3 regions of the Flindersiella endophytica genome follow, and region 2 is predicted to be linked to each of the others. Evidence: riboswitches for the same ligand, from Rfam matches in the RefSeq annotation. Region 2 holds a riboswitch; each other region holds the start of a gene.
The links. A riboswitch is a leader RNA that binds a small molecule or an ion and turns the genes downstream of it on or off. The one in region 2 is predicted to bind S-adenosylmethionine.
Positions count from the first base shown of each region.

Region 1: it holds a riboswitch for S-adenosylmethionine, as region 2 does, so the genes downstream of both, ACYVF6_RS45645 (GNAT family N-acetyltransferase) here and ACYVF6_RS07030 (aminotransferase class V-fold PLP-dependent enzyme) in region 2, are expected to answer to the same signal.
Region 3: it holds a riboswitch for S-adenosylmethionine, as region 2 does, so the genes downstream of both, thrC (threonine synthase) here and ACYVF6_RS07030 (aminotransferase class V-fold PLP-dependent enzyme) in region 2, are expected to answer to the same signal.

Region 1 is NZ_BAAGYY010000044.1:157,034-166,835, forward strand. Features, by position in the region: gene ACYVF6_RS45600 (RNA ligase) at 1-351, opposite strand, end outside; RNA gene rnpB (RNase P RNA component class A) at 670-1,072, opposite strand; gene ACYVF6_RS45610 (ABC transporter ATP-binding protein) at 1,167-2,156, shown strand; gene ACYVF6_RS45615 (TetR/AcrR family transcriptional regulator) at 2,181-2,822, opposite strand; gene ACYVF6_RS45620 (nucleoside/nucleotide kinase family protein) at 2,867-3,535, opposite strand; gene infC (translation initiation factor IF-3) at 3,927-4,664, shown strand; gene rpmI (large ribosomal subunit protein bL35) at 4,838-5,032, shown strand; gene rplT (50S ribosomal protein L20) at 5,118-5,495, shown strand; gene ACYVF6_RS45640 (TrmH family RNA methyltransferase) at 5,602-6,507, shown strand; SAM riboswitch class I at 6,532-6,630, shown strand; gene ACYVF6_RS45645 (GNAT family N-acetyltransferase) at 6,643-7,239, shown strand; gene ACYVF6_RS45650 (GNAT family N-acetyltransferase) at 7,196-7,741, opposite strand; gene ACYVF6_RS45655 (TMEM175 family protein) at 7,828-8,469, shown strand; gene pheS (phenylalanine--tRNA ligase subunit alpha) at 8,568-9,677, shown strand; gene pheT (phenylalanine--tRNA ligase subunit beta) at 9,677-9,802, shown strand, end outside.
Region 2 is NZ_BAAGYY010000009.1:357,786-367,587, reverse strand. Features, by position in the region: gene ACYVF6_RS07055 (ABC transporter ATP-binding protein) at 1-557, opposite strand, end outside; gene ACYVF6_RS07050 (FecCD family ABC transporter permease) at 554-1,627, opposite strand; gene ACYVF6_RS07045 (FecCD family ABC transporter permease) at 1,630-2,736, opposite strand; gene ACYVF6_RS07040 (rhodanese-like domain-containing protein) at 2,952-3,350, opposite strand; gene ACYVF6_RS07035 (cysteine dioxygenase) at 3,347-3,805, opposite strand; gene ACYVF6_RS07030 (aminotransferase class V-fold PLP-dependent enzyme) at 3,966-5,399, opposite strand; SAM riboswitch class IV at 5,414-5,528, opposite strand; gene ACYVF6_RS07025 (pyridoxamine 5'-phosphate oxidase family protein) at 5,602-6,093, shown strand; gene ACYVF6_RS07020 (hypothetical protein) at 6,132-7,469, shown strand; gene ACYVF6_RS07015 (ketopantoate reductase family protein) at 7,481-8,488, shown strand; gene ACYVF6_RS07010 (sensor histidine kinase) at 8,557-9,690, shown strand; gene ACYVF6_RS07005 (transcriptional regulator) at 9,691-9,802, shown strand, end outside.
Region 3 is NZ_BAAGYY010000009.1:42,553-52,354, reverse strand. Features, by position in the region: gene otsB (trehalose-phosphatase) at 1-9, shown strand, start outside; gene ACYVF6_RS05560 (alpha,alpha-trehalose-phosphate synthase (UDP-forming)) at 23-1,498, opposite strand; gene ACYVF6_RS05555 (helix-turn-helix transcriptional regulator) at 1,635-1,829, shown strand; gene ACYVF6_RS05550 (hypothetical protein) at 1,816-2,214, shown strand; gene ACYVF6_RS05545 (serine hydrolase domain-containing protein) at 2,214-3,395, shown strand; gene ACYVF6_RS05540 (hypothetical protein) at 3,769-4,431, shown strand; gene ACYVF6_RS05535 (DUF4352 domain-containing protein) at 4,428-5,015, shown strand; gene ACYVF6_RS05530 (hypothetical protein) at 5,015-5,821, shown strand; gene ACYVF6_RS05525 (hypothetical protein) at 5,863-7,386, opposite strand; SAM riboswitch class I at 7,619-7,769, shown strand; gene thrC (threonine synthase) at 7,781-9,076, shown strand; gene ACYVF6_RS05515 (ubiquitin family protein) at 9,073-9,348, shown strand; gene ACYVF6_RS05510 (alpha-amylase family protein) at 9,349-9,802, shown strand, end outside.

The DNA.
Region 1 (9,802 bases), on a different contig from region 2:
GAACGACCCACGGGTCGCGATCGCCCAGCCGTCGCCGGCGCGGTAGAGGATGCCGAGCGAGCCGTCCAGCTTGTCGGTCACCTCGACGGGCGCGTCAAGGTCGAGTTGCACCTCGGCCTGCTCGCCGTAGTTGAAGAACTTCGCCCACGGCCGAGCCACGATCTGCCCCTGCTCGTCGGCGATCAGGCCGCGGCACTGGGTGGTCACGGATGTCCACGCACGTTCGTACTGCGTGTGCTCGGTGTAGTTGTAGATCAGCAGAGGCAGCTCCGGATGCCGCTGGACTCGGACGAATCCCTCGTCGACCGCGCTCTTGAGGTCGAGGGCTTCGAACAGGCCGTCCAGCTTCATCGCTACTGCGCTCCTTCTCTGGTTGGTGGATCACGTTTTCCAGTAGGAGAAGGGAACCACATGGCCAGTGGCGCAGCGTAGCGATTTTCGTTTGTATCGCTCGGCGTGAGACCCAGCCGGCGCTCCTGGGGGAGAGCGGCCGACCGGGTCCTGCAATGTCGGACGCCACACGCCGCCCACGGTTACGCGGACGCTCGGATCGACGCTGGGAAGGCTTCAGAACTCGGACACATCTTCGCCAGGTCGATGCTTCCGACGGAGCTGCCCGTTGCCAGCGGGGCGGATGCGTCTCGCCCGATCTGCTCAACCAGGGGAGGACGGACGAGCCGGGCTGTAAGCCGGATTCTGTAGTCGGCGGTCATCCATCTCGGGACGCCGTCGCCGGCGTCCTCCAGCGGCCTACCCGCAGGCATCGGACGGGCAGTCCTCGAACGCCTGCGCGAGCCGGTTGCCGTAGCTCGCGGCTCTTCTTGGCCTTGCACCAGGTGGGGTTTACCCAGCCGCCCGAGTCACCTCGGGCGCTGGTGGTCTCTTACACCACCGTTTCACCCTTACCCGCACCTCGTACCCTCGCGGGTCCGAGGCCGCTGGCGGTCTGCTTTCTGTTGCACTTTCCCGCGGGTCGCCCCGGGTGGGCGTTACCCACCACCTTGCCCTTCGGAGTCCGGACTTTCCTCGGCGACCCACAGCAGTGGGCCGACGCGACCGCCCGCCCGGCTCGTCCGCGAGCCAGCCTAGCGCTCGCCGCGCCAGAGCCCGCGCAACGGGCACGTTCAGGAGTTGTTCTGATCGCGCCCTTATGGGAGGCTCCCGATGTGGCGGTCATTCGCGTACGAGACCTGGTCAAGGAGTTCCGCCGGCCGAAGCGTTTCACCGGCCCACTTGGCGGTGTACGTACGTTGCTCACCAGGCAGTACACCACCACCCGTGCCGTCGACGGCGTGAGCTTCGACATCGACGAGGGGGAGCTGGTCGGCTACCTCGGCCCAAACGGCGCCGGCAAGTCGACCACGATCAAGATGCTCACGGGCATCTTGGTGCCAACCTCCGGCGAGCTGACCGTCAGCGGCATGACCCCGTGGAAGGACCGCGAGCGCAACGCGCGGCAGATCGGTGTGGTGTTCGGGCAGCGGTCGCAGCTGTGGTGGGATCTCCCGCTGCACGACTCGCTGAAGCTGATCGGCAAGCTCTACGACATCCCGCGTGACCTCTACCACACCAACGTCGAGCGGTTCAGCGAGCTGCTCGGCCTCCACGAGTTCCTCGACGCACCCGTACGCCAGCTCTCGCTCGGCCAGCGGATGCGCGGCGATCTCGCCGCCGCGATGCTCTACCAGCCGCGGATCCTCTACCTGGACGAGCCCACGATCGGCCTCGACGTGGTGGCGAAGGAACGCATGCGCGCGTTCGTCGCCGAGCTCAACCGGGACGAGAAGACGACCGTCATCCTCACCACCCACGACCTCGACGACGTGGAGCGGCTCTGCAGCCGGATCGTGCTGATCGACCACGGCAAGGTGCTCTACGACGGCAACGTCGACGCGCTGAAGGCACGCTACGCGCCCTACCGTGAGCTGGTCGTGCAGCTGGCCGAGGACCTCGAGACCACCTCGATCGACGTGCCGGGGGCGGAGCAGGTGCGTTCCGGCGAGGGCAAGGTCTACCTCCGCTTCGATCCCGAGCAGGTCCAGGTCGCCGACGTGATCGCCCAGGTGATGGCCCAGCACACCGTCTCCGACCTGGCGATCATCGAGCCGGAGCTCGAGGGCGTCATCCACCAGATCTACGAGCAGCGCGCCGCCTGACGAGCCCAGGCTCGAGCCGCAGCCTCAGCCCTCGTCGCCCTGAGCCTGCCAAGCCGCCTCCGCGTTCCGGAGCATCGTGGCGTCGGTGTAGAGGCCGTGGGTGAAGAGCTCCAGCGTCGGCACGGTCATCCGGCGGAGCACGTCCGGCCCGAAGCGCTCGAAGCCCAGCGCCCGCGCGAACGGCGGCGGCATGGTCAGCAACGCCACGCTCGTCAAGATGCTCAGTACGGCCAGCGCCCGCGGATCGGACGACGGGCGCATCGTGCCGTCGGAGGCTCCTGCCCGCAGGAGCGCCTCGCTGTCCTCGACCAGCGCACTCACGAAGGTGCCGGCGGCGGGCGTGTCCTCCACGATCGCTCGCGCGAGGTACTGCACATAGAGCCGGTACTCCTCGGGGCTGGAGAGGTACTCGCCGAGCAGCTCCTGCGTTCCGGCCGCATGCGCACGCTTGGTCAGTACGCCCAGGACGTACTCGTCGCAGGCGGCCCGCAGCCCTTCCTTGCTGCCGAAGTGATGCGGGATCAGGCCGACGCTGACGCCCGCGGCCGCCGCGATGGCGCGCAGGTTCGCCCGCTGGAAGCCGTCCTGGGTGAAGTGCGCGATGGCGGCGTTGCGGATCTTGGCGCGAGCGGTGAGGTCGGCGTCGTCCGGCGGTACTGAACTCATGGCTGGCAGGCTAAACATGTGTTCAGTGAGAGGCAAGTCCCAAGCTAGGCCGGCAGCAGCACGATCTCGGTCTCGGGGTTGTAGGCGACCTCGGGCGCGCCGTCGACCAGGAGGTCGGCGCGTTCCCGGGTCGCGTTCTCGGTGAAGTGCACCTGCTCGGCCGCGGCCCAGGCGTCCCAGTGCGGCTGGTAGGTCTCGCCGTCGCGGGTGATGCCGCGTTCGTACCGGATCTCCAGCGGCGCCTCGATCCAGATCTTCAGCGTGGCCTCGCCATCGACCAGCCGGGCGGCGGCGCCCACGCCTTCGAGGATCACGATCGGCCGGGCGGCGACCTCGTGCCACTCGGCGTACTCCTCGCGGTGCCAGTCGTAGCGCCGGTACCCGCCCGAACGCCCGCGGCGTAGCGGCCCCAGCACCCACTCCTCGAGCCGGTCGGTGACGGCAGGCAGCCCGCCCCAGCCCTCGTAGAACGCGTCGAGCTGGACGACCTGAACGCCGAGCGGGCCCTCCCGCATCGGGAACATCGTCAGCGGAGCCGCGCCGAGCGCGCCGCCGACGGCCCGCGCCAGCCGTCCGGCCAGCGTCGTCTTGCCCGCACCGGACGGGCCGTCGACACAGACCAGCCGTACCATGCCGAGCCTGGGCCGGGCATTCAGAATCTGCTGCGCGAGCGAGTCCAGACGGACCGATCCGACCTGTGATCCAGAGTGCACAGCGCCCTAACCTAGTCGGGCAGTCGCGCCCGGTGACCAGGGCCTGGTATCCTGACCGCTGGCCGACTCGGTGACGCATGCGCGACATCGAGTCCCAAGCGGAGGACCACCTCCCACCCGCACCGACCGACCAACGGTCGTCGGGTCCGGCCGGCCGCGGCGGATCGTGAGGTTCGCCGGCGGGCCAGCTCGATGTATCCAGCCTCCGGGCGGGAATATCGAGCGCCGGTACGTGGCTTCCGCAAGGGTTCCAAAGGAACGGCGGAAGCCTTTTTCGTGTTCCCACTTACGGGAAAGGTGCTCCGCAGTCCCGCGGAGCGGGGAACACATTGTAAGGATCGACAGGAGGATCGTCATCGCCACAGAGCTTCGCGTCAACGAGCGAATCCGGGTGCCCGAGGTTAGGCTCGTCGGACCGAACGGCGAACAGGTCGGCATCGTGCGCATCGATGATGCGCTCCGCCTGGCTCAGGAGTCAGACCTCGATCTCGTCGAGGTCGCTCCCACCGCGCGGCCGCCGGTCTGCAAGCTCATGGACTATGGCAAGTTCAAGTACGAGACTGCGCAGAAGGCCAGGGAAGCGCGACGCAACCAGGCCCAAACGCAGATCAAGGAAATGAAGCTCCGGCCGAAGATCGACCAGCACGACTACGACACCAAGAAGGGTCACGTCGTACGGTTCCTTCGCCAGGGCGACAAGGTCAAGATCACGATCATGTTCCGCGGACGCGAGCAGTCCCGGCCCGAACTGGGCTTCCGGATGCTGCAGCGGCTGTCGGAAGACGTCGCCGACCTCGGCTACGTCGAGTCGGCGCCGCGTCAGGACGGCCGCAACATGATCATGGTGCTGACGCCCCACAAACGTAAGTCCGAAGCCAAGGCAGAGGTTCAGGCCGAGAAGGCACAGCGGGCGGCCGAGCGTGAAGCAGAGCGCCAGGCCGAGCGTGCCGAACGGACCGAGGGCCACCGCACACACACGGCACCGGACGCGGAGACGGAGGCGGCGAGCAACGGCTCGAGCGCCACGACCGACTCGGCGCCCGACGTGGCGGACAGCCCTGCACCGGACGACGGCGAGCAGGCTACGCAGGCGCAGGCACCGGCTACGTCCGGTGCCAACGCCGGCTGACACGCGGTCAGCGCCGAGGCGCACTGCAGCTGTGGGTCGCGCCCGACCTCGCGGTTGGGCGTGCCCGGTCGCGCCCTGCGCGCATCACAACAAAAGATGGCAAGGACCGCGAACGACGCGGGCAGGCAAGCCCACTGGGCGCAAACAGGTACGGCGAGAAGGAACCCGAGCAGATGCCAAAGATGAAGACCCACAGCGGCGCGAAGAAGCGCTTTCGTGTGACCGCCAAGGGCAAGCTGATCTACAAGCAGAGGGGCACCGGCCACCTGAACGAGCACAAGGCGGCCAAGCGCAAGCGTCGGCTCGGTCAGCCGGCTCAGGTGTCCAAGGCTGACGCCCCGAAGATCAACAGGCTGCTCGCTCGCTAGAGCTATCGCTGTCGTCCCCGTTCGAGAACTTGATCATGCTTCCGCAGGCGGCGAAGCATGACGAACACCAGCAAGGAGTCCGCCAGTGGCACGCGTGAAGCGGGCAGTGAACGCCCACAAGAAGCGCCGCGAGGTCCTCGACAAGGCCAAGGGTTACCGCGGCCAGCGTTCGCGCCTCTACCGCAAGGCGAAGGAGCAGGTCACCCACTCCCTCGTTTACGCCTATCGTGACCGCCGCGCCCGCAAGGGCGACTTCCGCCGGCTGTGGATCACCCGGATCAACGCCGCGGCTCGCCAGAACGGCATCACGTACAACCGGTTCATTCAGGGTCTGAAGGCCGCCGGCGTCGAGGTCGATCGCAAGATCCTCGCCGAGCTGGCCGTCAACGACGCCGCGGCGTTCACCGCCCTGGTCGAGGTGGCCAAGCAGGCCCTTCCGGCCGAGGCGGAGGCTGCGGCCTGACTTCGCATCAGAGAACCAGAGACTTCGGCCGTAGGAGTCGCCGGTTAGGCACGTGGCGGCTGGCGCCGGGCTGGCAAGGCGGAGGAGGAACCAGGAGCGGCCTCCGGTGAGCGACGACAACGCAGCCAGGCCGGATGCCAGGCGTCGCGTGCCAGGCGAATCCTACGGCCGAAGTCTCTTGGGTCTGGAGCTGACCGATCCGCGCACCGGCAAGGTGATGGCGGCCCGGCGGCTCGCGAAGCGCGCATTTCGTGCGCGGGGCCGGAGGTTCTTGGCGGAAGGCCCACAGGCCGTCGGTGAGGCGCTCGGACTGCCCGGCACCGTTCGCGAGATCTTCGCGACCCGGCCGGCGCTGGAGCGCTACACCGACCTGGCCGACTCGGCCCGGGCCGCCAAGATTCCCATCAACCTCGTCTCCGGCGAGGTGTTCGCCGCACTCGCGCAGACCGTGACGCCGCAAGGGCTCGTCGCGGTCTGCGACTTTCTGGACACCTCTCTCTCGTCGATCCTGGCGGCTTCGCCGAGGCTCGTGACCGTGCTCGCGCAGGTCCGCGACCCTGGCAACGCGGGCACGGTGATCCGCTGCGCGGACGCGGCCGGCGCGGAGGCGGTCATGCTGACCGACGCCTCGGTCGACGTCTACAACCCCAAGTGCGTACGAGCGTCTGCCGGCTCGCTCTTCCATCTCCCGGTGACGGTCGACGTCCAGGCGGCCGCCGGAGTGGACGCGCTGCGCTCGGCCGGGCTGACGATCCTGGCGGCCGATGGTGCGGGCACGATCGACCTGATGGAAGCGGCCGAACGCGGGCTGCTGTCCGGTCCGACGGCGTGGATCTTCGGCAACGAGGCCTGGGGGCTGCCGGCCGAGACCCGCGCCCTGGCCGACGAGGTTGTGCGCGTACCCGTCTATGGCCGCGCCGAGTCGCTCAACCTCGCGACGGCGGCCGCCGTCTGTCTGTACGCCTCGGCGACCGCTCAGCGCAAAGCGGCCGGCACCAGCGAAGTCGGATAGCCTCTTCTCCGTTCGTCCAGAACGACCTCATCCAGAGCGACCCGAGGGACCTGGCCTGTCGACGGTCCGGCACCCGGCCCAGAAATGACCTGGGCACGGTGCCAACGCCAGGAACGATGAGAGGAACGTCTGCCCATGTCAGAGTCCTTGGTGCTCCGCCTTGCCGACCCGTCCGACGCTCCGGCCGTCGCCGCCTTGCACGCCGACAGCTGGCGCCGCCACTACCGCGGCGCGTACGCCGACGCCTTCCTCGACGGCGACGTCGTGTCCGACCGGCTCGCGGTGTGGGCCGACCGGCTCGGCGCGGGCGGCGACCCGAACGGCCAGCACACCCTGCTCGCCGAAGCGAACGGCGAGCTGGTCGGCTTCGCCCACACCATCTTCGGCAAGGACCCCACCTGGGGCGCGCTGCTCGACAACCTGCACGTGAGCCACCGTTACCAGCGCCGCGGCCTCGGCGCCCAGCTGCTCCGCCGCTCCGGTGCGGCGGTCGCCGACAGCGTGCCGGGTTCGGGGCTCTACCTGTGGGTGCTCGAGCAGAACACCCGAGCCCAGGCCTTCTACCAGGCCCTCGGCGGCACCTCCGTCGAACGTGGCGAGGTCCCGCCGCCCGGTGGCGTGCCGGGCAGGCTGAACGGTGCGCCGGCCTGCCTCCGTTACGTCTGGCCCGAGCCGGAGTCGCTGCGTCCTATGAGCCCCCACCGGGCTGGGACTTCCACTCCTCTCGGGTGATGACGTAGGTGTAGCCGGTGAACTCGATGGGGCGTCCGGCGGTTGTGGTCCGGTACGCCATTCGCTGTTCGCCGGTCTTGCGCAGCCCGAGCCGGGTCAGCAGTCTCCGTGACGCGTGGTTGAGCTCCGCCGTAGCCGTGACGACCTGCGCCACACCCAGTGCCGTGAACGCGTGTGCCAGCGCCGCCCGGCAGGCTTCCGTGGCGTACCCCTGTCCGTGGTGGCGGAAGTTGAAGACGTACCCGAGATGCAGGTCCGGCCCCGACGGTGACAGCGATACGAAGCCGATGAACGTGCCGTCCTGCAGGCAGACCGCGAGATACGACTCCCCGGTCGCGAACCACTCGACGACCTTCCGGATCTCCTCGGAGGCAGTCGGCCACGGCCGGTCATAGGCCGCGAGGCCCGATGTCTGGTACTGCCGGATCGTCTCGTGCAGCGCTTCCCAGTCGCCCGGTCGGAACTGTCGGATCAGCAGCCGTTCCGTACGCAGCGTCACCATGATGCGGCCTCCATCCCCAAGGGGGTTCCCGGAAGCTGCGGGATCGAACGTGCGCAGCGTCGCCGGCTGTGATCTGATGGCTCGCCGTGGACACCGAGCCGGAGCGGGGAGCCACCCCGCCCATCCCACCCATCCCCACATCCCGGCTGGAAGCCTTCAGTGACGGCGTGATCGCGATCGCCGCGACCCTGCTGATTCTCGAGGTGGCCCGGCCGGCCGCCGACGAAACGATCGGACGATGGCTGGGCGCCGAGTGGCCGGGTTTCACGGCGTACGCCATCAGCTTCATCACGATCGGCATCCTGTGGGTCAACCACCACGCCTTGTTTCACCTGGTGGAACGAGTGGACCGGCCCCTGCTGTTCCTGAATCTCGGCCTGCTGCTCACAATCGCGTTCCTGCCGCTGCCGACCGCGGTGGCCGGCGACCGGATCGGGGAGCCCGACGCATCCGCCGCGGTCGTGCTGTTCACGATCACGCTCGGCGCGGGCGCCACGTGGATCACGCTCATGTGGCTCTACGTGGTGCGGCACGGCCACTTGCTCGTCCCGGGCGCCCGCGGCCGGGACCGCACCGCGCTCCGCCGCTCCCTGATCGGCCCGGCGGGTTACGTCGTCGCGATCCTGCTCGCCTTGCTGTGGCCGATCGCCGGACTGCTGGTGGACGCCGCGCTGGCGGCGTTCTTCGCGTGGGCGCCCCGGCAGCTCCGCGCGGGCTCGAATACCTAGACTGTGTTTTCTCCAGCCCCCGGGCGGGCTTCGCCCGCCCCGACCCACCCCACTCCTTCTTCACGCGTAGGACTTGATGAGGGGAAAGCCCGCTGCCGATGTCTGGCCCGAACAGCAACTACGACCCGGTAGAGGTCACGCCGCTCCATGCGAGCGAAGTCGAGCGGATGCGGGACGACGCGCTGGCCGCGATCGCCGCCGCGAAGGACCTGGCCGAGCTCAAGGAGACTCGCCTCGCCCACGCCGGTGACCGCAGTCCGCTCGGTCTCGCCAACCGCGAGATCGGCGCGCTGCCGCCGCAGGCGCGCAAGGACGCCGGCATGCGGATCGGCGCTGCCCGCAAGCAGGTCACCGAGGCGCTCAAGCAGCGCCAGGTCCAGCTCGAGGAGGAACGCGAGTCGCGCATCCTCGTCGAGGAGGCGGTCGACGTCACGCTGCCGTGGGACGTACGGCCGCAAGGCGCGCGGCATCCGCTGACCACGATCCAGGAGCGGGTCGGCGACGTGTTCGCCGCGATGGGCTGGGAGATCGTCGAAGGGCCCGAGGTCGAGGCCGAGTGGCTCAACTTCGACGCGCTCAACATCCCGCCGGACCACCCCGCGCGCACCACGATGGACACCTTCTTCGTCGACCCGATCGACGCCGGCGTCGTCCTCAGAACCCACACCAGCCCGGGCCAGGCCCGCACCATGCTGTCGCGCAAGCCGCCGATCTACATCGTCTGCCCTGGCCGCGTCTACCGCACCGACGAGCTGGACGCCACCCACACGCCCGTCTTCCACCAGGTCGAGGGCTTGGTCGTCGACGAGGGCATCACGATGGCCCATCTCAAGGGCACGCTCGACCACTTCGCCCAGGCGATGTTCGGCGAGGGCCTTTCGACGCGCCTGCGTCCGTACTACTTCCCGTTCACCGAGCCGTCGGCCGAGCTCGACCTGCAGTGCTTCGTCTGCCGCGGCGAGTCGGTCGGCAACCCCGACCGCCCCTGCCGTACGTGCTCCAGCGAGGGCTGGATCGAGTGGGGCGGCTGCGGTGTGGTCAACCCACGCGTGCTCACCGCGTGCGGTGTCGACCCCGAGCGCTATTCCGGCTTCGCGTTCGGCATGGGCCTGGAGCGCACGCTGATGTTCCGCCACGGCATCGAGGACATGCGCGACATGGTCGAAGGCGACATCCGCTTCAGCTTGGCATTCGGAATGGAGAACTGATGCGCGTCCCGATCTCCTGGCTGAGGGAGTTCGTCGAGCTGCCCGCCGAGGTCAGCGCCCGCGAGATCGCCGACCGGCTGATCGCGGCCGGTCTCGAGGTCGAGGGTGTCGAGGAGGCCGGTGCC
Region 2 (9,802 bases):
ACCTCGATCTGGTGCGCCACGTCGAGGAACGTCGTCGGCTCGTCCAGCAGCAACAGCGACGTCTGCTGGGCAAGTGCCATCGCCAGCCACACGCGCTGGCGCTGGCCGCCGGACAACTCGTCTACGAAGCGGTCGGACAGTTCGGTGACTCCCGTTGCCGCCATTGACTCGGCGACGACGGCTTCGTCGGTACGCGACCACTGCCGCAGCAGCTTCTGGTGGGGGTACCGCCCGCGCGCCACCAGGTCCGCCACCGTGATGCCGTCTGGCGCGATCGACGACTGTGGCAGTAGCCCGAGCCGGCGCGCGACCTCCTTCGAGCCGTACGACGAGATCACCTGGCCGTCGAGGTAGACCGAACCCGACGACGGCTTGAGCATCCGGGCCAGGCCGCGCAGCAAGGTCGACTTGCCGCACGCGTTCGGCCCGATCACCACCGTGAACGAACCGTCGGCGATCTCGACGTCCAGTCCCTCGCAGACGACGCGACCGTCGTAAGCCAGCGTCGTCTGCTCGGCACGCAGCCGCGCCGAGCCCGTTCCGTTGGTCGTGGTCACCGTCCAGCCCTCCACTCCCTGGCCAGTAGCCAGACCAGATACAAGCCGCCGACAGCTCCGGTCATCACACCGACCGGCAGCTGGGTCGCCGGGAAAACCCGCTGGGCACAGAAGTCGGCCAGCGCGAGCACGAAGGCGCCCATCAGCGCCGACGACACGATCCCGATGCCGGGGCGCCGAGTCAGCCGCTTGGCCAGTTGCGGTGCCGCCAGCGCCACGAACCCGATCGGTCCAGCGCTGGCCGTCGCCACCGCCGACAGCGCGACCGCCGCGACGACGAGCGCCAGCCGCGAACGTTCGGTCGAGACGCCGAGCGCGCCGGCCGCGTCGTCACCCATCTCGAGCATCGACATCCGCCGGGTCAGCGCCAGCGTGATCGGCACCAGGACGAGCAGTGCCAGCGCGACCGGCCTGACGTGTTCCCAGCCGCGGCCGTTCAGGCTGCCGGTGAGCCAGACCGCGGCGCTCTGCGCGTCGTTGACCTCGGCACGGGTGAGGAGGTAGGAGTTGATCGAGACCAGCACCGCGCTCACGCCGATGCCGACCAGGATCAGCCGGTAGCCCTGCACGCCTTTCCGGTACGCCATCAGGTAGACGGCCAGTGCCGTCAGCAGCCCGCCGCCGATCGCCGCGAGAGCGACCGCACTGGAGCTGAGCTGGAACACCAGCAGCGCGACGACAGCGCCGGTCGCGGCTCCCGTCGTGAAGCCCACGACGTCGGGGCTGCCGAGCGGGTTGCGCGTAAGGCTCTGGAAGATCGCGCCGGACGCGCCGAGCGCCAGGCCGACCAGCAACGCGGTCAGCACCCGCGGCAGCCGGAGTGTCAGGATGATGAAGCCGGACGCCTGATCGCCCTGCCCCACCAGGGTTTTCAGCACTTCGGGGATCGGGATCGGGAAGTCGCCGGTGCTCACGCTCACCACGCCGACCGCGAGCGCGGCCAGCAGGATCACGAAGCAGACGATCAGCGCGCGGGTGTTGTAGCGCAGCGAGATGCGCTCGCCTGGCGTGCGCAGGACGCGTTCGGTCAGCTTGGCCGTGGGCCTGGGAGTCGTCCCGGAAGATGTCATGGTCATAGCGCGGCGATCCGCTTCCGCCGGACGAACGCGATGAAGAACGGCGCACCGACCAGAGCGGTCACGATGCCGACCTCCAGTTCGCCGGGCCGGGCCACGACGCGTCCCACGATGTCGGAGCCGACCAGGAGGATGGGCGAGAGCACGAGGGAGTACGGCAGCACCCACCGCTGGTCAGGTCCGGTGATCGCGCGCGCGACATGCGGCACGGTGAGCCCGACGAAGCCGACCGGGCCGACGGCCGCCGTCGCGGCGCCGCACAGCAACGTGATGACAAGTGCGCCCACCGCCCGTGCTTCGCCGATCCGCACACCGAGCGCGCGCCCGGTGTCGTCGCCGAGCGCGATCGCGTTCAGTGCGGGGGCGAGAAAAAGTGCGAGCACGACGCCGATGCACAGGAAGGGCAGTACCTGGAGCAGAACATCGGCGTCGCGCCCAGCCAGGGAACCAACCGCCCAGAAGCGGTACTGGTCGAAGACGTCGGTGTTGGTCAGTGTGATGCCGGAGACGAACGCGGTCAGCGCGGCGCCGATCGCCATGCCGGCCAGCGCGAGCCTCACCGGTGCGGCGCCGCTGCGGCCGCGGGAGCCCAGGAGGTAGACCGCTCCGGAGGCCAGCGCGGCACCGGCGAACGCGAACCAGACGTAGCCCGTGAGGCTGCTGATCCCGAGGTACGCGATCGCGACGACGACCGCTGCGGCGGCGCCGGCGTTGACGCCGAGCAGGCCCGGATCGGCCAGCGGGTTACGGGTGAGCGCCTGCATCAGCGCGCCCGCGACCCCGAGCGCGATCCCGACACCGATGCCGAGCAACGTGCGCGGGATCCGCAACTCGTGGACGACGATGTGGTCGTGCGCGTCCGGGTTGTAGTGGAACAGCGCGTCGAGCACCGTGTGCAGCGGGATCTGCTTGGAACCGACGGCGAGGCTGAGCAGGACCAGGAAGCCGAGGACGACGAGACACAGGACGAGGCCGAGCCCGCGCCGGGGACCGAACACGCGGTACGCCGGACCCGGCGGCCGACGCCTGCCGGTGCCGAGGTCCTGGGGTACACCGTCCACCGCGTCGGGCGACGGCGTGCGCACCCCGGCGGGTGAGGTCATCTGGAGGGTCCTTCGGCTGGTGCCACAAAGGGGTCGCACACCGGCTCCGTTGCTGGCGTACGACCAAGTTAAGGCTAACCTCACTTGCCCAATCCGGCCAGGTCGATGTCCTGTCCCAGCCGAGTGCGCCACGCAGTCAACCCAGAACCCTCCGGAGTTGGTGGCGGACGCCGACCTGCTCAAAAGGTCGACGAGCAGCAGGTCGGCCGCCCGAGCTACTTCGTCGACGGCAGGCCGTCGGCGTGCCAGGCCCGGAACCCGCCGACCACATCGGTCGCCTGGTGCAGGCCGAGGTCCTGGAGCGATGCCGCCGCCAGGCTGGAGGCGTAGCCCTCCGAGCACAGCACGATCACCTGCACGTCGTGGTCGACGGCCTCGGGCAGGCGCGCGTCCGACTTCGGGTCGAAGCGCCACTCGAGATGGTTGCGCTCGACCAGCAACGCGCCCGGCACCTCACCCTCTTCTGCCCGTTGCGCGGCAGGCCGGGTGTCGACGAGGACACCACCGTCGTTGTGCCAGGCCTCCCACGCCTGCCGTGGGCTCAGCCGCCGCAGCCGGCCGCGTGCGAGGTCCAGCAACTCGTCGATCGTGCGGGACTTGTTCGAGCTGTTCACCAGTTCACTCCAGCTCGTTCCGACGACAGCACTCGCAACACCTGCCCATCAAGTTCGTACTTCGTCATCGCCGTGAGCTCGGGAGCGTACGCGTGGATGCTGACCGCGGGTTCCAGCCCGAGGTTGGCGACGTCGTGGATGTGGTCGTACCCGAACGCGCGCCGCTTACCAGCCGTGAATCGCCGCCGGACGAGATCGACGTGCTCGGACGAGCGCCGGCGGTGGACGGTCGTCTCGGTCAGAGCGCCCTGGACGACGGCGAACGCGCCCTGCGCCTCGCCGTGGTCGTGCAGGCCGGTGCCCTGGCCGGGCAGCCAGCTGATCAGCCAGACGTCGTGCCTCGGGTCGACGTCGAGTTGGTGGTACCACCGCTCCTCGCCGTGCCCGTACTGGATGAGCGGTTGCCAGAGGTCGAGGTCGGCTGCGAGCCGCTGGACGAGGTCGACTGTCTTCACGATTACTCCATAAATTCGAGCGGTTTGATAGGAATTAACGCCTGGCACCGCCGGCTCACGACCTGGAGAAAACGCTCAGCCGATCAGCCGGCGGTGGGGATACACCGCTCGTCGAACTGGTCGCCGCGGCGACCGATCCAGAACTCCTGGAGGACAGGCATCAGCCCGCCGCCTCGCAAGGGGAGCTGCCCGCCGCGGGAGACGCGGCGCCAGGAGCCAGCCACTCCGGCCGCGGCCGCGGATCCGGCGACGGCGACCAGCGGCCGTCGACGATCGCGTACGTCCACGCCGGACCGTGGCTCACCAGCTCCCGCACGCCTGTGACGATGCGGTCCACATCCGAGACCGTCGACCCGACGCCGAAGCTCGCCCGCACGGCACCTTCGCGCAGCCCGAGCCTGGACAGCAGCGGGTGCGCGCAGAACTTGCCGTCGCGGACGCCGACGCCGTGCTCGGCCGAGAGGTATGCCGCGACCTGGCCGGGCGCGTACCCGTCGACGCCGAACGCCACCACACCGATCGCGTCCGGGCTGTCGCGCCAGATCTGGTGCAGTTGGACACCCTCGATCGAGCTCAGCCCGTCGACCAGCCGTGACCGCAGCGCCGCCTCGTGCTCCTCGAGCGCTCGCTCGGGCAGCGCGGCCAGCGCCTGACAGGCCCGCGCCAGCGCCGCGGCGCCCAGCACGTTCGGTGTGCCGCCCTCGTGCCGCTGCGGTGCCGCCGCCCACGTGGTCCGCACAGAGTCGTTCGGAGGCCGAACCTCGCGCACAGCCCCACCACCGGCGAGGTACGCGGGCGCCTCGTCCAGCCAGTCGCGCCGGCCGACGAGCACACCGCTGCCCAGCGGGGCGTACAGCTTGTGCCCGGAGAACGCCACGTAGTCGACGTCGAGGTCGCGGATCGAGATCCGGCGGTGCGGCGCGAGTTGGGCGGCGTCCAGCACCACGCGGGCGCCGAACGAGTGCGCCAGCCTGGCGATCTCGCGGATCGGCAGCACCTCGCCGGTAACGTTCGAGGCGCCGGTGATCGCCACCAGCGCGGGTGGGCGGGCGACCAGTTCGGCCCGCAAGGCCACCAGCGTGCCCTGCTGGGTCGTGCTGGCCAGCACACAGCGCTGCGAGCCGTGGCGCTGCCAGGGCAGCAGGTTCGCGTGGTGCTCGATGTCGAGGTACAGGACGTCGCCGGGTACGCAGCCCGCGAGCAGGTTCAGCGAGTCGGTGGTGTTGCGGGTGAACACGACCACGTCGTCCTCACGCGCGTCCAGGAAGTCCGCGACGACCTCGCGGGCGCCTTCGTACAGGGCAGTGCTGACCTGCGAGTTGTAGCCGGCGCCGCGGTGCACGCTCGCGTAGTACGGCAGCACCTCCTGCACGTGGTCGGAAACCTGTTGCAGGCAAGGCGCGCTGGCCGCGTAGTCGAGGTTGGCGTAGGTCCGGCGCTCGCCGGTCACGAGCGGAACGAGCGTGTCGGCTCCGACGATCGGCAGCAGCGGCTGGTCCGGGCCGGTCGGCTCAGCCGTCGTGTCGTGGTTTTCCACCAGCTGGAGGAACCGTTCGGCCGTACACTCCTCGGCACGTACATCCAAGGCCGTCATGGTGAAGATCCCCTTCTCCGCGCTTGCCGGCGCCGGTGTGGACGTCGGCCTGGTCCTCACCCGGAGCACCCCACCGCGGAGGAGGGTTGCCGGCCAGCAAGCCGGGGCTTGACGCTGGCGCTCATGACCGCGAACCACGATAGGACACGACCGTCAGGCTCGTACAATCCGTATCTCACAGATTGAGAAGGCATTCCGGAATATGGACGATTCGATTTCCGAGGAACTGAACGAGCGGGCCCGGCAGGTCATCGACGGCAACTTCTACATGACGCTCGGCACCATCGATCCGGACAACCAGCCACGCGTCTCTCCGGTGTACTTCACCCACGGCGACTACCGCAGGTTCTACTGGATCTCCTCGCCGGCCGCGCACCACTCGGTGAACGTCGCCGAGCGTCCCGCGATCGCGCTCGTGATCTTCAACTCGACGGCGCCGGTGGGCGAAGGGCGCGCGGTCTACGTCGGCGCGACTGCGGAGATCGTGCCGGACGACGAGCTTCCAGATGCATGTGCGGAGGCGTTCGCCAACCTCAAGCCAGGGGGTGCCCGGGCGTACCGGCCGGAGGAGCTGAGCAGTGACACGGAGTTCGGGCTCTATCGCGCGACGGCGACCAGCCACGAGATCCACGTCCCCGGCCGCGACCCGGACTACGGCACCGGCATCGACCGCCGCGTGCACGTGGAGCCGTAGCCACCACCTGTTCACCGGGAGCCGCCATGCTGTCCGGCGTGCCTTACCGCCGTGTACTTCCGTTGCTTGCCCTGCTCGGCATGGCGTTCCTGCTCTGGTACGGACTGCAGGGGGCTGAGCCGTTTCTCGGACACGACGAGTCGGTCTACGCCGCCAAGGCACGGTCCTGGCTGACCGATCTGCCGGCCGCACAGTGGGATCCACGCCGTGCGCCGGGCGTACCCGCCCTCGGTGCGGTGGCGCTCACGATCCATGACAGCGTCGGAGCCCTCCGAGCGGTGGGCCTGCTGCTCGTTCTGCTGACGCTCGCGATCACCTACGTCGTCGCGGCACGGTTGACAACGTACTGGCGCGCGTCCGCTGTCGTCCTGGTTGTGCTGACGGCGGCACCGTTCCTCCGCCGCGTGCCCGAGTTCCTGAGCGACATCGGCGCGGCCGGGCTCCTGTTCGCCTGCGCCTATCTGGTGATCCGCCGCCGGCTGATCGCGCTGGCAGTCGTCGCGCTCGCGACGTTCTACCTGCGGTATGGCGCGACGGCCGGCTTGCTCGCGATCGCTCTCGCCGCGCTGGTGGTGTGGGGTCCCAAGGTCTGGCTCGCTGACAAGCGGCGGCTTGTGCTGGCTACCGGCGTGTTCGTCGCCGGACTGGTACCGCACTTCGCCTACGCGACCTGGCTGACCGGCAGGCCGTGGGGCCTGCTCGCGGACGCCGGCGCGTCCGCCAACCAGGTCTATTTCGGCGACGGGCTGGTCTTCTACGTCACGAACTTCCCTTCCGGCCTGGCTGGCGTGCTGGGCGCGGTGCTGATGGCGATCGGGCTGATCGCGGCGATCGCCGGGCGGCACGAACGCTGGAAGGCGTTCCTCGGCCTGTCCGCGGTGTTGGGCATCGTGCTGCTCGGCCTGGTCGGACACGGCGAACCGCGATTCGTGTACTTCTCGGTGATCGCCCTGATCCTGCTCGGCGCCGACGCGATCGCCGGCCGTTCTCGGGTAGCGCTGGCCGCCGTCACAGTGGTGGCACTGGCTCAGCTGCCGTTCGCCTACCTCCACGTCCGGGACCATGCGCTCGCCGCCGTAACCGGCGACCGGCGCTCGCTCGTCGCAGTCGCGGAACACCTGCGCCGGCCCTGTGTCGTGGTGACGAGCTATCAACCGGAGATCGGCTGGTACTCCGGTTGCGGGACGACGAGCTTCGCGCGCGCCGAGCAGCGCCGGTCGATCGCCGGGCTGACCTTCGTCCTGTTCGAGCGCGGCCACGACCAGCCGGCCGAGCGCGACCTTCGCGAGCTCATCGGTGACCGTCCGCTCTTGGCCGAGGACCTGCCCGCGTCCGGCTCCCTCGGAAAGGTGCGGATCCTCACCGTGGGCGGCTAGCCTCGAACGCCGTGGCTAAGACTTCTGGCAAACGTTTCATCGTCTACGGCGCCGGCGCGATCGGTGGCGTTCTCGGCGGCCTGCTCCACGAGGCCGGGCACGACGTCGTCTTGATCGCGCGTGGCGCTCACCTCGCCGCGATCCGGGCAGGCGGCTTGCGGCTGGTGATGCCAGACGGCGAGCGCACGCTACGGATCCCTGCGGTCGCGAGCCCGCGCGAGATCGACGGGCTCGGCCAGGATGACGTCGTCCTGCTCGCGATGAAGAGCATGGATACCGAGGCCGCACTGCGCGAGCTGGCCGCCGTCGCCGATCCGGCGACTCCGATCGTCTGCGTGCAGAACGCCGTCGCCAACGAGCGGATGGCGCTTCGCATGTTCGAGAACGTCTACGGCGTCTGCGTGATGTTCCCCGCCACCCACCTCGAGCCGGGTGTGGTGGAGGGCAGTGCGGCTCCGGTGGCCGCGATCCTCGACATCGGCCGCTACCCCGAGGGCGTCGACGACACCGCGCGGGAGATCGCAACAGCGTTCGAGAGTGCGCGCTGCGTGTCCGAGCCGCGGCCGGACATCATGCGGTGGAAGTACAACAAGCTGCTGATGAACCTCTCCAACGCGCTCGACGCCGCGGCCGGCCGGGGCAACTACGGCGACGCCCGTACGCAGCTTCGCGCCGAGGGCGAGGCGGTGCTGAGCGCCGCCGGGATCGCGTTCACGTCCGTCGAGGAGGACCGGGCCAGGCGGGGCGACATTCTGCAGATCCCGCCGAGCAGCAACGGCAGCAAGCGGTCGGGCAGCTCGTCGTGGCAGAGCCTGGCGCGCGGCACGGGCTCGATCGAGGCCGACTACCTCAACGGCGAGATCGTGCTGCTCGGCCGGCTGCACGGCGTGCCGGCACCGGCCAACGAGTACGCCCGGCAACTCGCCAACCAGCTGGCGAGGGAGGGTCGGGAGCCTGGATCGGTGCCGCCGGAAGAGCTGCTGAAAGGGCTCGAGCAGGCCGTACTCTCCGCGACGTAGCCGAGGAGTACACCCACAGCCGATGCGGTGGCCGCCGTCGCTCGCCTAATCTGCCAGACGTGAGAGCGATGTGGCAGAAGTTCCTGAGCTGGGAGCCGGCGTGGAAGCTGGCCCTCGTGCTGGCCGTGGTCGGCGTGCTGGCGGCTGTCGGCGCATCCGGCCGGCAGCCGGACCGGGCGCCCATCGACGCGCTCGGGATCGCGCTGCTGATCCTCGCGCCGGCCGGGCTCGTGTTGCGCCGGCGCTGGCCGGTGCCGGTCATGTTCTGGACGGCCGGCGTCGCGCTGGTCTACCTGTTGCTGACCTATCCGTACGGCTTCATCATCATCCCCCCGATCGTGGCGGCGTTCGAGACGATCCGGCAGCGGTACCGGCTGGCCGCCTGGTCGGCCATGATCTTCCTGGTCGGCGGGCACTGGCTGTTCGGGTGGCTGCTCGGAACCAGGGACGCGCCGGCGTCGACCGACGTGCTGATCGTGGGCGGCTGGGCGCTGGTGATCCTGATCGCGGCGGAGGTGCTGCGGGTTCGCGACGACTGGGTACGTGAGAACCGTCGCCGCAAGGAGGCCGAGGATCTCGGAAAGGTCTCCGAGGAACGCCTGCGGATCGCCCGCGAGCTGCACGACGTCGTGGCCCACAACATCTCGCTGATCAACGTGCAGGCCGGCGTCGCGCTGCATCTGATGGACAAGCAGCCGGAGCAGGCGCGGACGGCGCTGACCGCGATCAAGGGCGCCAGCAAGGAAGCGCTGGTCGAGCTGCGTTCGGTGCTCGGCGTGCTGCGGCAGGTCGACCATGGCGAGCCACGGCACCCCACACCCGGACTCGCGCGGCTGGACGAGCTGGTCGAACGTACGAAGCTCGCGGGACTCGACGTCCGGGTGCGGTCCGAGGGCGAACGAGTGCCGCTGCCGCCGGGCGTGGACGTCGCGGCCTACCGGATCATCCAGGAAGCACTGACGAACGTGCTGAAGCACTCCGGCGCGTCCGGTGCGACGGTGCGGCTCAGGTTCACACCGGACTTGTTTACGGTAGAGGTCTCCGATGCGGGCCAGGGTGCCGACCTGGACGCGATCGCCAACGGTGGTAGCGGATTGAAGGGCATGCGAGAGCGGGTCAGCGCGCTTTCCGGCGAGCTGACGGTTGGGCAGGCACCGGGCGGCGGCTTCCGGGTGCGGGCCGAGATTCCCTTGGAGGATTAGATGATCCGGGTCGTACTCGCCGATGACCAGGCGCTGGTCCGGGCCGGGTTCAGCGCACTGCTGGCCGCCGAGCCCGACATCGAGGTGGTCGGAGAGGCCAACGACGGCACCG
Region 3 (9,802 bases), 320 kb from region 2:
GAGCGCTGAAACCGCCGGTACCTCAACCGGACAAGGCGTCGAGCTGATCGCTGAGCCAGCGCGCGGGCGGATAGGCCGCCGCGGCCGTCGACAGCTGGGTGCATCGGCGCTGGCGTTCGTCCGGACCCATCGACAGCGCTTGGTGCATGGCTTCGGTCGTGGCTTCGATGTCGAACGGGTTTACCAGCAAGGCGTTCTCGCCCAGTTCGTCGGCGGCGCCTGCCTCACGGGACAGGATCAGCGCACAGCCGCCGTCACAGGCGATCGACACTTCCTTGGCGACGAGGTTCATGCCGTCGCGTACGGGGTTGACGACCGCGACGTCGGCCAGCCGGTACGCCGCGAGCGATCGGGGGAGGTCGTCGTCGACCGCGAGGATCAGCGGATCCCAGTCAGGGCTGGCGAACTCGTCGATGATGTCGTCGGCGACGCGTTGCACCGAGGCGGCGTACTCGCGGTACTCCGGCAGGTCGTGACGGCTCGGGTACGCCAGCACGAGATGGACGACCCGGCCCTGCCACTCGGGATGCTTGCGTAACAGGTCGCGGTAGGCCAGCAGGCCGCGCACGATGTTCTTGGACAGCTCCGCGCGGTCGACTCGGATCAGCAGCCGGCGGCCACCGACCAGGCCGCGGAGTCCCGCCATCCGGGAGCGGACATCGGCCTCGTCGATCCGCTTGCGGAACGTGTCGGCGTCCAGGCCCAGCGGATGCACCCCGACGTCGGTGGTGCGGCCGGCGTAGGTGACCTGGCGCTGGGCGTAGTCGACGTTCGCGCCGAGGACGGACTCGCAGCAGGCGAGGAAGCTGGTGGCCCAGCGTTTGGCCAGGAAGCCCACGTGGTCGGCGGAAAGAAGGCCCTCCAGGAGGGCGACGGCGACGTCGTCGGGGAGCAGCCGGAAGTAGTCGGGCGGAGCCCAGGGCGTGTGCGAGAAGTGGCCGATCCGCAGGTCTGGGCGGCTCTCACGGATCAGTTGGGGGGTCAGCGTCAGGTGGTAGTCCTGGACGACGACCTTGGCGCCGGTCGCCGCCTCCTCGGTGATCGCCTGGGCGAAGGCCTGGTTGTAGTGGCTGTAGGACGCCCACTCGCGCCGGAAATGGCCGTCGAACAACGGGCGGTTCGCGGTGTCGAACAGCAGGTGATGGACGAACCACAGCGTCGAGTTGGCGATGCCGTTGTAGGCGCGGTGGAACGTCAGCGGTTCGATGTCGAGCATGCGTACGGGCGTCTGGCCGAGGTCCCAGCCCTTGTGCTGCGCCACGCGGTCAAGGCGGCCGTCGGGGGCGGCCCGGACGGCGGCGCGGTCGGCGTCGGAGAGAGCCGCGCAGACCCAGACCGTACGGGCTTGCGCGGGTAGCCCGGAAAGCGCGCTGACCAGGCCACCTGCGCCCGGCCGGGCACCGAGGGTGCCGTCATCGTCGCGGGTGAATGAGGTGGGGCCGCGGTTGGAAGCCAGCAGGATCTCCATCTCGCCTGCTTCGGGCATACCGGACGCCATGCGGCCCAAGCGTAGACCCGACCCCGGCCGCCAGGGAATCCTCTCCACCCAGCGGGAACCGCGGACTGTTCAGACGATCATGTACTTGTGTAAAGGTAACTTGACATCCGATCCGATGTAAAGCACCCTTGACATCATGCGAAACGACGTCCGGGAGCTACGTCGCGCCCGCGGGCTCTCCCAGTCCGACCTCGGCGGTGCGATGGGCGTCTCCCGGCAGACCGTGAACGCCATCGAGACCGGTAGGTACAGCCCGTCCCTGCCGCTGGCGATCAAGCTGGCGCGCTACTTCGGACTGTCAGTCGAGGAGGTTTTCCATGTCGACGAGTAAGACCCGCCGAAAGATCAACTGGCCGGCGATCGCCGCGGCGCCTGTTGGGGGCATCGCCATGTGCGTGGCGTCCGTCCTGAGCGACCGGGTGTGGCTCGGCGTCGCCTGCCTGGCCATCACGTTCGGGTTCGCGGCGGTCCTGGCGATCGTGTCGAGGTTCAGCGACACCGGCGCCCTCCTCGCCGACGACGTTCACGAGGAACGCAACGTCGACATCCACCAGCGCGCGGCGCTCTACACGCTCAACATCCTCGCGGTGTTCATCATCGGTGGCGGGGTCTACGAGCTGGCCCGCGGCGGCGACGGCGGCCCGTACGTCTTCCTCGCCTTCGTCGCGGGCGTCACCTACGTGGTTTGCCTGCTCGTGCTGAACCGGAGGTCCTGATGCGCCGCCTGCTCCTGCTCCCCCTCGTGCTGTCGCTCGTGGCTGTTGCCCCTCTGGCCCCTGCCGCCCCGGCGGCCGCCGCGACCGACCGCGAGGCGCTCACCGGTCTGGCGGGCCGGGTGGTCGAGGCCGGCGCCCCGGGCGCGATCGTGGCCCGGCGTACGGACGCGGGCTTCACTGCCGTGGCCCGCGGCCAGGCCGACCTCGAGACCGGCCGCGCCGCCGCCGCGACCGACCGGTACCGGATCGGCAGCAACACCAAGACGATGGTCGCGGTCGTCATGCTGCAGCTCGTCCAGGAAGGCAGGGTCGGCCTCGACGACCCGGTGAGCCGGCTGCTGCCCGGCCTCGGGCTCGACGAGCGGATCACCGTGCGCCACCTGCTCAACCAGACCAGCGGCTTCCACACCGACACGAAGGTCGCGTCGCCGCCGTACGGGTACGAGTTCAACCGCTTCCACTACTTCGAGCCCGAGAAGCTGGTCGAGATCGCGCTCACGAACACCGAGCCGCGGGCCGAGCCCGGCAAGCAGTACGAGTACTCCAACACCAACTACGTCCTCGCCGGCCTGGTCATCGAGCGCGTCACGCACAACCCGGTTCAGGTCGAGCTGCAGCGGCGGATCTTCGGCCCGCTGAAGCTGCGCGACACGTCGTTCCCGGCGTACAACCCGGTGATCTTCGGGCGCCACCTGTCCGGCTACCTGCCGGCCGACGGCGAGCCGCCGTACGACACGACGGTCTACTCCATGAGCTGGGTCTGGTCCGCCGGCGCGGTGATCTCGACGGTCCAGGACGAGACGACGTTCATGCGCGCGCTGTTCCACGGCAAGCTGCTGTCGAAGCGGATGTTCGCCGAGATGACCGAGCCCGGCCCGAACGGCCAGTACGCGATGGGGCTGGTCAAGCTACCGCTCGCCTGTGCTCCTGGCGGCTTCGTCTGGGGACACGACGGGATCGTCTTCGGCTACCTCAGCTCGGCGTTCAGCACCGCTGACGGCAGCATCCAGACCGCGGCCGTCGGCAACGCCTGGATCCTCGACGACAACGGCGCTCCGAGCTCGCTGGTCACGCAGGTCGGTGCGGTCGCCCTCTGCGGGGATACCGCCGGCATATCCGCCGTCGACGAGACCCGCGAGGCGCTCGAAGACGTTCCGGGTGGCGACGTCGCGCACCCGTAGCCACGACCAGCCACAGGCGAGGAAATAGAGCACGATCATCGGCAGGCCGAGGCAGCAGACGTACTGCCAGACGTGTCGTTCCTCGTGCGCCAGCAGCCGCGGGCGGCGATCCAGCTGCTCGCGGCTGTAGCGCGTCACGATCACGTTGCCGATCGTGAACGCGGCGTTCGGTGGATACGGCAGGCGGTGCGAGGTGGCCAGGATCAGGCCGCGTGGGCCCAGGCTGAACCTCGCCCGGCCGGCCAGCCCGGCGAGCAGGCCGAGTGGCGTGGCGAGATTCACCACGTTGACGATCGACCGCACCGCATACCGCACCCCACCAGGATCCCTCCGGCGTACCATCCCGGGCCGATTCCCCGTAATATCCGTCGGCGTGTCCCAAACGACTGCACGGCCGTCGCCACCGCGGGAGAACGCCCGGCGTTCCCTTCGCGTGCGCCGTCTGATCGTCGCCGGCGTGATCGTGCTCGAGCTCGCCCTCGGGCTCGCGCTGGTCGCGGCGTTCGGCGGGTTCCGGCCGGCGCCGGTGCAGCAGCCACCGTTGGCCCGGGCCGGTGACACGATCGACACGAAGCGCTTCGACATCAAGCCGCTCCGGGTCTGGCGCTACGACGTCGACCCGACGCAGAACCCCAAGTGGGCCGACAAGGGCCGCTTCCTCGCCGTCGAGCTCGAAGCGACGGTGACAGCCAAGGAAAGCGAACGGTTCAACTCCGAGCTGCAGCAGAGCATGCGGTTGAAGTATCCCGACGGGTTCGTCGTGAAGGGCATCGACTCCAAGTCCGTGCAGTACCGCAGCGGCGTGGTCTATGAGAAGGACCGCCAGTTCGCCCAGCTGCACCCGGGCATGCCGCGGCGCGTGCTCGTCGTCTACGCCCTCCCCAAGCAGCAGAAGTGGCCGTCGCATGTCGAGGTCTCGTTCCTCACCTGGGAATACTCCGCGGGCTTCCTCGACCCGAGCTTCGACTGGCGCCCGTCCATCGACGACACGGTGGCGGCGAGGGTCGACATGACCGTGCTGGAGGCGCCCAAGTGAAGCGTCTCCTGTGGATCCTGCTCGGGCTCGTACTGATCGCCGGGATCCTGGCCGCCGGGCGGTTCGCGCCCACCAGCAACCAGCAGGTCGCGCAGATCATCACGCGCGGGAAGCTCGGCGAGACCGTCGACACCGGCGGGTTCGAGCTGACGGTGCACAAGGTCCAGACCACGAAGACGCTGACGAGCGCTGACACGTTCGGCTCGAACGGAGGCCAGGTCACCAAGGACATCTTCCTGGTGATCGACGCCACGATCGTCGGCGACTGGCGTCCGGTGGCGTACGACGACGCGAGGCTCGAAACCGGTGGCGGCTACGAGTACCGCGCGTCCGACCGGTTCACCGGTGGCGTGATCACCGAGGACCAGATCCAGCCGGGCATCGCCCGCCGGGGCATGCTGGTGTTCGAGCTGCCGGCGGACCGGCTCGCGGGCGCGAAGCTTCGCCTCGGCCGAAGCGTGACCGAAGACATCCGGCTCGGCCCGGCCGCTCTCGTCGACCTGGGGCTCGACGACGCGAAGGCCGCCGAGCTGCTGAAGAAGTCCCCGAAGCAGATCAGGCTGCCCAAGGTGAGGTACGGCTGATGCACGAACCGCCGCGGCAGGACCGCCCGCCGTACCACCCCGGACAGCCCGGCCAACCGGGTCAGCCCGGCCAACCGGGACAGCCCGGCCAACCGGCACAGCCGTACCCAGGTCGGCAGCCGCACCCAGGGCAACCCGGCTACCCCGGACAGCAGGGCCCGTATCCCGGCCGGCCAGGTCCGGGTCAGCCGTATCCCGGCAGGCAGCCGTACCCACAGGCCGGCCAGCCACTACGCCAGGCGCCGCCGGAGCAGTCCGACCTGCAGCCGGCCAAGCCGAAGCGGCCACGCCGGCAGCGGCACTGGCCGTACATGCTGATGCTGGTTGTTCTGCTGCCTCTGATCGTTGGGTTCGAGTACTGGGTCGAGGCCAAGGACAACATCCTGAACGGCGAGTACGCCAAGCCGGCCGTGGTGGTGTCCAAGGGCGGGTCGGGCACCTACAAGGGTGCGACCTGGAAGCTGACGAAGATGGAGATCGACGCGGCGCCCAAGGAGCTGTTGGGGAAGCTGCCGCGGGGAACGCGCCTGGTGATGGCGACGATCGAGGTGACGCCCCGGACGGCCAAGGACGGCAAGGCGATCCAGTACTGCAGGTTCCAGGCTGTCGACAATCAGCCCCGGCTGTGGGACGCGCTGGCGGCCGACTCGTGTGCGCGCAAGAAGGGGGAGTACGAGGAGGTGCCGATTCCCGCGGGCCAGACCCAGACGGTGAAGGCGGCCTTCGTCGTCCCGAAGGACGCGGCGGGCGAGATCCGGGCCCAGGTGAAGCTGGGCACGGAGGGCGTGCTCGAGTTCACCCGCTAGCCACGCAAGCAGCGGCCCTGCCGGCGGCCGTTACCCAGGCATCAGGGCCGGCCCGGCCAGCCGCTCGTACCGCCGGCTGGGCCGCCATCGGCGCCGCCGCCCTGGGGCCGTGGTTGCGCGTCGGGCCGGGCAGGCCGTCCGCCTCCACCCGGTGGACGTTCACCCGGCCAAGGGTTTCCGGCAACGCCACCGGGCCGGGCAGGTCCGCCGGCCGGGGCGCCACCTCCACCGGGCCGCGCGGCGGGCGTTCCCGATCCACCGGTGCCCACACCGGCCGGCACCGGCGCCGCCGGGTTTTCGGCGTCCTTGGCGGTCACAGCAGGCTTGTACGCCCGCCGCTTTCCCTTCGCCTGGCTCCGCGCCACACCGCGCTCGAGCGCCATGCCGAACGCCGCCGCCAGCAGCGCGATCCGCAGGACCTCGTGGATGCCCTGCTCCAGCAGGTCGACCGGCCCGAGCCACGGCCACCACCAGCTCCACGGATGCGGCCCGATGAGGTACTTCACGCCGATCGCGATCCAGCCGGAGAGCACGCCGGTCAGCAGGTAGAGCAGGCAGAACGTGAGGTAGAACAGCAGGCCTGCCCGGAAGATCAGCCGGATGCCGTTGACCAGCGGTGTCCACTTGTCGCGCCACTCACGGGTGAACAGCTCCGCCAGCCGGCCGGTCCGCTGCGAGAGCCGCGTGAACAGCTGCTCGTCCCGGGCCATCTCGAAGCCGTAGACGGCGCCCGCGATCGTGAGCCACAGCAGCGGCTGCAGGAAGTCGTCGGAGAGCTCGGCGTTCCACTGCGTGAGCCACGCCCACGCCTGTCCCAGCTTCTCCAAGGACAGTCCCGGCACCAGCCCGACCAGTTGCGCGATCATGTCGACGATGCCCCGCTCGGCGTTCGCCCAGAACATCCGTCCCGCGAGCCAGGCGAACCAGTTGGAGATCAGCGCGTAGACCGTGAACACGCTGAAGAACATGAAGTTGGCCTCGAAGAACGCCGTCACCAGGCCGAGCAGCCGTCCGCCACGCCGGTTGTAGATCGTCTCGAACAACGCGCGGACGAGCCACGACCCGACGGCGATCAGCAGTGGGATCAGTGCGCGGGCGCCGGTGGCCGCACCGAGCTCGGACATCACGTCCATGCCCTGGGTGAGGTCCTGGTTGACCGCCTGCCGGCCCCACATCTGGACTTCCTCGGTGAAGAGTCCCCAGGCGCCGTAGAACACCAGGAACGGCAGGATGCTCTCGGCGATCGCGTCGACCATCGGGCGCCGGCCGGTCGGCTCGAGGGCCTCCGCGGGGTTCGGCACCTCGCCGTCCTTGTTCCGGAGCATCGTGAGGCCGGGACGCATCGACTGGAACATCAGGATGGTCGCGGCCAGCATGACCAGCACGCTGACCGACAGGCCGCCGAAGCCGAGCCAGACGTTGCGGTAGGACAGCCAGGCCGAACCGCGCAGGACCAAGTCGTGCACGATGTAGCCGAGCGCGAACCAGAAGATCAGTGGCGCCCAGTAGCGTCCCAGGAGCCCGGCTGCCCGAACTGGCAGCATCACGGCCGACGAGGCTTGCATTCCGCGGATGGTATCCAGGATTTGGTGTGGACCGCCACGCGAGGGCAAGCCAACCGTGAGCCGACTGTAAATTGTCTACGACAGGCCCGCCACGACCACGAGCCGCTGCTCGCCATGACCAGTGGGTGACATCGCTGTCTCGGATACCGGGCGCGCATAACGACATATGAGATGCGTCAGCTAATGTCGTTGAGGTGCTGGACCACAACCGGCGCCCCACAACTGAATAAGCAACTCATCCAGAGGGGCAGAGGGACCGGCCCTATGAAGCCCCGGCAACCGGCCAGCCGCCCGCGTGCGTCACTCGCGTCTTTGCGAGGCCCGCGGCGGCACGGTGCCAACTCCGGCCCGTCACGGGAGATCCCCGTCGGGAGAGATGAGGGGAAGGCCTCGCATGACAACCACTTACGCCGAGACAGTTTCCGGCGGCCAGACGCTGCCCAGCCAGTTCACCCCGCGCGAGGGCGCGTTCGGCAATGCCACCGAGCTCCGCTGCCGCGAGTGCGGCGCGACCACGACGCTCGGCCCGCACTACGCCTGTACGGAGTGCTTCGGTCCGCTCGAAGTCGCCTACGACTACCCGAAGATCACCCGCGAGCAGATCGAGGCCGGCCCGCGTAACATCTGGCGCTACCAGCCCTTGCTGCCCGTTCCCGCCGACGTCGCGACGTTCCCGAACACCGAGCCCGGCTTCACCCGGCTCGTCAAGGCCGACCGGCTGGCCGCCGAGCTCGGCCTTTCGAAGCTGTGGATCAAGGACGACTCCGGCAACCCCACCCACTCGTTCAAGGACCGCGTGGTCGCCGTCGCGCTGACCGCGGCCCGCGAGCTCGGCTTCCAGGTGCTCGCCTGCCCGTCCACCGGCAACCTCGCCAACGCCACCGCCGCGGCCGCCGCCCGCGCCGGCATCCGCAGCGTCGTGATGATCCCCAGCAACCTCGAGCAGCCCAAGGTGCTGGCCTCGGCGATCTACGGTGGCACGCTCGTGGCGATCGAGGGCACCTACGACGACGTCAACCGGCTCGCGAGCGAGATCGCCGGTGAGGAAGAGTCCTGGGCGTTCGTCAACGTCAACGTGCGGCCCTACTACGCCGAGGGCTCCAAGACGCTCGGCTACGAGATCGCCGAGCAGCTCGGCTGGCGCGCGCCGCAGCAGGTCGTCGTCCCGATCGCGTCCGGCGCCCAGCTGGTGAAGATCGACAAGGGCCTGCGGGAGCTCAGCGAGCTCGGCCTGATCGACGAGACTCCGTACAAGATTTTCGGCGCGCAGGCCACGGGCTGCTCGCCGGTCGCGCAGGCGTTCCGCGCGGGCCACGACGTCGTGGCTCCGGTGAAGCCCGACACGGTCGCGAAGTCGCTGGCGATCGGCAACCCGGCCGACGGGCCCTACGTCCTCGACGTCTGCCGCCGCACCGGTGGCACGGTCGAGGACGTCAGCGACGCCGAGGTGGTCGAGGGCATCCAGCTGCTGGCCAGGACCGAAGGCATCTTCGGCGAGACCGCCGGCGGTGTTACCGTCGCGACGCTGAAGAAGCTGGTCGAGACCGGGCAGCTCGACCCGGAGGCCGAGACCGTGATCATCAACTCCGGCGACGGGTTGAAGACGCTCGACGCGATCTCCGGCTCGGTCGGCCCCACGGCCACCATTCGTCCGACGTACGAAGAGTTCACGAAGGCAGGTTTGGCATGAGCGTCCAGGTCCGGATCCCGACGATCCTGCGCACCTACACCGGCGGTGCCTCCGAGGTGACCGCCGAGGGTGTAACGCTGGCCGAGGTGCTCGAATCGCTGGAGAAGGAGCACCCGGGCATCCGGGCACGCGTACTCGACGACGCCGGCAAGCTGCGCCGATTCGTCAACGTCTACGTCGGTGAGGAGGACGTGCGGTTCGCGTCCGGCCTGGAGACGCCGACGCCCGACGGCACGCAGGTCTCGGTGATCCCCGCGGTCGCGGGCGGCTGAGTGCGGTTTCCCGACGCGGCGTTCGTGGTCGAGGACGCCGGTGATGTGCTGCGCGCTGCCCGGCGGGATGGCGACCGTTTCACAGCCGGTGCGACCGAGATCGCCTTGTCCGCGGGCGATTCCGGGCTGGAGATCGCGCTCGCGTCCTCCGGCCCGTTGTCGCGGGTCGTCCTGCGCTGGTCGGCTCCGCCGCCGGAGGGTGCGCTGATCCTGGGCGACGCCTGGGAACGTTCGTACGGCGACCTGCAGTGGCGGCACGTACAGCCGGAACGCGTGCTGCCGTGGAGCTTTCTCGTGCACGACGCGGCGGCCGGCTCGACCCGCGGCGTGGGCGTGCGGGTACGGCCGTCGACGTTCTGCGCGTGGACGGTCGACGAGGCCGGGTTCTCCTTGTGGCTGGACGTACGAAACGGCGGATCGCCCGTCCTGCTGGGCGACCGGACGCTCGCCGCCG